DNA from 3 places in the Trichococcus sp. genome. Region 1 is predicted to be linked to each of the others. Evidence: predicted binding sites of a transcription regulator. Region 1 holds the regulator's gene; each other region holds the start of a gene.
What was found. The regulator Rex, encoded in region 1, represses fermentation and respiration genes when NADH is low (regulators of the CRP and FNR family bind a similar motif). The targets are predictions, from matches to a motif close to TTGTGAANTANTTCACAA.
Positions count from the first base shown of each region.

Region 2: a site for Rex is predicted at 836-853, ahead of trhO (oxygen-dependent tRNA uridine(34) hydroxylase TrhO). Genes of this name have one in related genera too.
Region 3: a site for Rex is predicted at 1,358-1,375, ahead of ACTCCX_RS06120 (glycerol dehydrogenase). Genes of this name have one in related genera too.

Region 1 covers NZ_JBSQPW010000029.1:19,638-21,840, forward strand. The annotation lists gene ACTCCX_RS09140 (lysostaphin resistance A-like protein) at 1-471, shown strand, start outside; gene ACTCCX_RS09145 (DUF4305 domain-containing protein) at 513-719, shown strand; gene ACTCCX_RS09150 (redox-sensing transcriptional repressor Rex) at 820-1,452, opposite strand; gene ACTCCX_RS09155 (ABC-F family ATP-binding cassette domain-containing protein) at 1,801-2,203, shown strand, end outside.
Region 2 covers NZ_JBSQPW010000012.1:53,542-55,744, forward strand. The annotation lists gene ACTCCX_RS04985 (diacylglycerol/lipid kinase family protein) at 1-718, opposite strand, end outside; gene trhO (oxygen-dependent tRNA uridine(34) hydroxylase TrhO) at 891-1,871, shown strand; gene ACTCCX_RS04995 (transglycosylase domain-containing protein) at 2,016-2,203, shown strand, end outside.
Region 3 covers NZ_JBSQPW010000016.1:40,616-42,818, forward strand. The annotation lists gene ald (alanine dehydrogenase) at 1-244, opposite strand, end outside; gene ACTCCX_RS06120 (glycerol dehydrogenase) at 241-1,338, opposite strand; gene ACTCCX_RS06125 (flotillin family protein) at 1,506-2,203, opposite strand, start outside.

The DNA.
Region 1 (2,203 bases):
AATAGTCTTACGAATCAACCGACTGCCTCAATCGGAAGAACGCTCACGACCGGAGTCTTCGGTTTCGTGGGAGCAGTCCTGATCCAGATCGTTGCAATGAATGTGGAGTATCTTTTGTTCAAAATGCCAGTCGTTTCCGAAAATACCGAAGTATTGCTGGACTTGACAAACCGCTACCCGTTCTTTATTTTTAACATTATCATCTTTGCACCTGTGATGGAGGAATTTGTATTCCGAAAAGCGATTGTCACGCATCTGGTTGACGCAATCGGGATGGTCGGCGCAGCCACCATCAGCGCTTTGATTTTTGCGATTGCGCATAATGATGGGCACTATTTGGTTTACGGCTCTCTGGGGCTATGGTTCTCTTACCTTTATTACAGGACAAGAAACATAGCGGCTCCGATGATTGCGCATGCGTTGATGAATGCCGTATCCGCTTTGCCGATTCTGTCCCAACTCATTTCGTAAGACACGCGTTGCCCGCTATTTAGGAAAAAGAAAGGAATATCATGACTTTAAAAAATCTATTAGTTCAAGTAATCATCCGATTCGTTTTCGCAATCCTCTTCATCTCGTTGGCAGTCGATGCCGTGAATACTGCAGGCTGGGGATTCATGGCGATCATCAGTGTGCTGTTCGCAACAAGTGATATCGTGAAAGGCGTGCGCATGTTCAATGCCTACCTGAAGATCAAGGACAGCATCGACAAAAACTAAGAAAAGCTGAACGGGTTCGTTCAGCCCTGAAAAAAAAGAAGGATTGAGGTCCCCTCATCCTTCTTTTTTACGTTTTCTTCCACTCGGCTGCCGACTTTGCTCAGCCGATATCATTGTCCAAGAAATAGATCAACGTCTGCAATTCATTCGTCAAATCCACATTCTGAACGCGGACATTTTCCGGAACGGAAAGACGGATCGGGGTAAAGTTCATGATGCCGCGAACACCCGCTTCGGTCAGTCGGTTGGTGGCATCCTGCGCCACTTCTTGGGGAACGGTCAAAATGGCCACATCAATCTGCTGGATGCGCAATTGCTCCACCATATCCGTCATCGGGTACACAGGTACACCGCTGAGGATTTTGCCGACGATGCCTTCATTGACGTCAAATGCGGCACTGATGCGCACATTATTGCTGACATGAAAGTTGTAGTTCAACAGGGCATGCCCCAAATTACCTACACCAATCAAAGCCACGTTCGTCAGACGGTCTTGGTTCAAGGTTTTACTGAAGAAATCCAGCAAATACTCGACATCATAGCCGTATCCCCTTTTGCCCAGTGCACCAAAATATGAAAAGTCCCTGCGGATAGTAGCGCTGTCCACTTTTACTGCTTCGCTCAATTCAGTGGATGAAACACGTTTTTTACCAGCGTTATGCAAAAAACGCAAATAGCGGTGGTAAATCGGCAACCTCCTTGCCGTAGCTTTTGGAATATCATTCGTCGACATTATTTTCTCCACTTCTTTCCTCTTCATTTCGTACCTCATATTGTTTGCCCAGTTGGCACAAACTTTAAAAAGTATGTTCACATACTTAAACTTTCATATTATATTAGCTATTATATCATCTGATTGTGAAAAATCTACTAATTTGTTCGAAACCGGACTTGATTGTGAAGCCTTATTTGAACAACATGTGAAATACACTACTAATCGTAAGCGCAGCCACAGATGTTTTTCACATGCACAATTACGTGAATATAGCAATAACTTTGCTTGTCCCTATCGAATCAGTGGTTGCTGTGATAAAATGGAAAGGATAACTGCGAGTATTCATTCAGAAAGAGGACACTACATATGATTTTACTGCAAGGACAAAATTTGGCGCGCCTGTTTGGGGCAAGCGTCTTATTCGACAATATTCAAATTACAGTTCAGGACCATTCGCGCATTGCGCTCGTCGGCCGAAACGGAGCAGGAAAATCAACCCTGTTGAAGATTTTGGCAGGTATCGAAGCGACGGATGCAGGCTCTGTTTCCAAGAGCAAGGATGTTACAATCGGCTACTTGGATCAGCACAGCGCGGTCGATTCCTCCAACACAATATGGCAGGAAATGTTGACCATTTTTGCCCCGCTCATCCAATTGAGCAAGGAAGCTGAGCAAGCGGCTTTCGCTTTGGGCGATCCGGACCTGCTCGAAGATGAAGAAGCCTACCAAAAAGCTTTGGAGCGCTATGATTTTCTCCAGCATACGTTGC
Region 2 (2,203 bases), on a different contig from region 1:
TGATAAGCTGAGGCAGGATTTTCAGAGAATCCAACAGACTGAACTCCTTGAAAACGACCATTCGCATTTTCCCGTCATCGACTTCTGCTTGTGGCATGAAACGCTCGAAACTGGCGATTGAATTCGTTAAAGCAATCAGGAGGAGCGGGGATTCCTGAGTAAATGTTTCCTCATCCACTGTTATGCGGAAACGATGCATCGGCTGGTTCGCCAGCGCTTTCCCTCCTTCAATGAAGTAAGCCAGTGGACCTAATTTTGTTTTTTGCTCCACACTCACTTCTTCCACAGCTTCAGGAATCGCGCCGGCAGCTACATTAGACACAAAATATCGGTCATTGACTTTGCCGATATCCAAATCCAACAAGACCGCAGTTTCAAACATTTCGATAGCCTGCCCGGGGTCTAAAGGGATGCCGAGCGCCCTTGCCAGATCATTGACAGTGCCCAATGGTACGAAACCGAAAGCGACATCTGTTCCGGCAGCCGCCAAGCCGTTGATGGTTTCATTGACTGTGCCATCACCTCCCATGCAAAACACAGCTTCATGGCCGTTCTTTGCAGCTTCATACGCAAACTTCATGGCATCGCCCTGTTTCCCTGTTTCTTTGACTGTCACCTCTTCGAACATGTTTCTCAATTGCGTTTCCATCAATTCCAGATAACTAGAGGCCATTTCGCCCCCTGATGATGGATTGACGATCAATGTACAAATGCCCATTTCATTCCCCCACTTTCATTTTATCTCTAATGTAAGTATAGCATGCAACACTCACATCCATAAAGTAGAACACCATTTTTCGAATTTTGAGCATATCCTTGGCTTTTCGCTTACAAAATGTGTATAATTTCATAACGTTCGAAGTAAAACAGATTGAATTAGGGGGAGCAGTATGACAAAAGACTATCGTGTCCTACTCTATTATAAATATACACCGATAGAGGATGCAGAAACATTCGCGCAAGAACATCTACGATTCTGCAAAGAAATCGGCTTAAAAGGAAGAATTTTGGTAGCACCGGAAGGCATCAACGGCACGGTCTCCGGAACAATCGATCAAACACAAGCCTACATCGCTCAAATGAATGCAGATCCGCGCTTCAGCGACATCACCTACAAAATCGATGAGACAGACGGTCATGCCTTCAAAAAGATGTTCGTCCGCCCACGCCAGGAAATCGTTTCCTTGCATTTGGGAGGAGACGATCTCGATCCCAACGAAACTACTGGTGAATACTTATCTCCGGAAGCTTTCCGCGAAGCCATTCTAGACGAAAATACTGTCGTCATTGATGCCCGCAACGATTATGAGTACGACCTCGGCCACTTCCGCGGAGCTGTTCGTCCGGATATTGCAAACTTCCGCGAATTGCCGCAATGGATCCGTGAAAACAAAGAACAATTTATGGAAAAACGAGTTGTGACTTATTGCACCGGCGGCATCCGTTGTGAAAAATTCTCAGGTTGGCTCGTCAAAGAAGGTTTTAAAGATGTCGGCCAACTGCATGGCGGGATCGCAACCTACGGCAAAGACGAAACGGTTAAAGGCGATCTTTGGGATGGGAAAATGTATGTCTTCGATGAGCGCATCGGTGTGGATATCAATCGTATCGAACATGTCGTGGTCGGAAAGGACTGGTTCGATGGAACACCATGCGAACGCTACGTGAATTGCGCCAATCCAAGCTGCAACCGGAGAATACTTTGTTCCGAAGAAAACGAGCACAAATACATGCGCAGCTGTTCGCATGAATGTCGCGTCCATCAGCCGAATTATTATGTGCAACGTAATCAATTGACGCAGTCTGACGTTGAGGAACGTTTGGCTGCCATCGGTGAAACATTTGAGAATACTGCTACTACAACAGTATAGCAATAACATTGTCAGCAAGGATATTATTCCTTGCTGATTTTTTGTGTTCCTCTCACTTAGTGATTGTTCACGCTATGTAATAGTCAGGGCAAAGCTTTTTTGTTATACTTATAAGTGACCACCTGAAAAGGAAAGAGGGAATTTATGAAGAATCCAGATGGAAATAATGCGGAAAAATGGCTGAAAAAAACCGGCGAATTTGTTAAACGCCTTGGGCAATCAATAAATAGCCGCCTCCAGCGGATTTTCACGAAAGAAAATGCTTCAAAAACAAAAGAGAAAGCTTTGCTTTGGGAACAAAAAACCCACAAGCGTATAAACCAAAGTAAGAC
Region 3 (2,203 bases), on a different contig from region 1:
TGTACTCCGATTCCAACGGTTCCTTCACTTTGATGACCATTTCCGCGGCCCAGACTTGGCCTGCGTCTGCCAACACTTTCGCTCCCGCTTTTTCGTATTGTCCGTCTTCGAATCCTGATCCGACACCGCATCCGGATTCGACCATTACCTGGTGGCCGTTCTGTACCAGCATCTGCACACCTGCCGGCACTACTCCCACGCGGTTTTCGTTATTTTTGATTTCCTTCGGTACTCCAATGATCATTCTTTTTCTTCCTTTCCGATGAATGTATCCACTGCCAAAATGGCGGCGACGACTTGCTCAGCCGTTATGTTTTTGTTTAGATTTTTCATGGTGTTGCTCGGCGCCACTGCAAGCTTTCCGATTTCAAGGAGCTCTTCACGCGTGGCTCCGGTCAGATGCATCTCGGCCAAAGTCGTCGGCATCCCGATTGCGGCCAGGAAACGGCTATACCTTTTGAATTCTTCTTGTGGGCGCTCTTCAAGTATGAGTTGGACCAACAGGCAAAAGCCGACTATTTCCCCATGCGTCAAGCGATGGACCTCGCCTTTGATGGCCGTGAATCCGTTGTGGATGGCATGGGCGGCGGCCAAGCCACCATTTTCAAAACCCAGTCCCGACAGCAGCGTGTTCGCCTCGACGATCGCCTCGACAGCCGGCGTCACCAAGCCTTTTTGGACAGCAGCGAATGCGCTGAGTCCTTCACGGAATAAGGTTTCTTCGCACGCTTCCGCAATAGCGGTGCCGGCAATCGTTGGCAAACCGCCGGCCAAAGCATTCTCCCCCGAGGCTTTCGTTGCCAGCGCTTCTGCACAGGTAGCCAAGGCATCCGCCATACCGCTTGCGAAGAATCGAATCGGCGCTTGAATAACGATCTGCGTATCCACGAGCACCAAATCAGGGTTCTTCGCATAGAACCGGTAATGATCGAACAACCCGTCCTCGGTATAGAGAACAGAGATGGCGCTGGTCGGTGCATCCGTGGAAACGGTGGTCGGGACAATCACGACCGGCAAATCACAAGCCGCTGCGATGCCTTTCGCGACATCGATGATTTTGCCGCCGCCGAGACCGATGACCACATCCGCAGTGACATCGGCGACCGCGTCAGCCAAACGGACCATTTCATCAAGCGAGGCTTCGCCAGTGAAGGCTTCATAATGGTAAGGAAAACCCTCCAGCGCCCGTTCCACTTTTTCCTGGAGCAAGCACCAAACGAAATCGTCCGTAAGCAGGAATGCCCTTTTCCCATAGACAGCCGTTTCCTTCCCTAATATGTCTATAGCGCCTACTCCTTGAATATACCGGCTAGGCGACCGAAAAACATGATAAGCCATATGCGCGCCCCTTTTCCAATTGTGATTTAATTATCATATAATGATTTTACCACAATTACACCCCGTTTTTTTCTGGTCAAAAAAAAATCCTTCGGAGCTTTTGGGCTTCCGAAGGATTCTGATTTTATGAATATTCTGACTGTTAGGCCTTGGCTGTATGCCTACTTTTAAGAAACTGCTACTCCCGATTCCGGTTCTTTGCCGGCTGCCGCTGGACTGATCTCCTTATCAGCTGAAATGTCTGCAGACAAGGTGTCATTGAGCGCGCCCAGTTTGCTGCCGATATTTTTATTTCCGATGAAAGACTCGATCAAAGCAGTCACATCCATCCCGGTCGTTTCTTTGAGGCCTTCCTGGGTAGCAGTGAGGACTTGACTGGCATAGTTGGCCACTTTTGCAGCCCCTTGACTGCCGTTGCCGCCATCGATTACCGTGATTCTGTCGATATTGGAGATCGGTTCCGCAGCAGCACGCACGATATCCGGATATTTTTCGATCAGCATCGTCAAGATGGCTGCTTCCCCGTATTGTTTCAACGCGTTCGCTAAAGCTTCCTTCGCTTTCGCTTCGGCTTCCCCGATCGCAAGGATGCTGGCAGATTCCGCCAAACCGTTCAGTTCCTTCTCTTTGGCCCTTGCTTCGGATTCCCAGATTGCTTTTTGTTTGTCGGCAGCCGCTTTGGTTTCGATGGCATACCGCTCTGCATCAGCTTTCTTACGCACTTCTGCGTCATATTGTTTTTCTCTCCGGATGATTTCTTTCTCTTCCAGTTCGATTTGTTTCACACGTTCCGTTATGTCAACGTTCATTTCTTTTTCTTTCAACAAGATGTCCAGCTGCGCTTTTTCCAGCGCATAAGCATTAT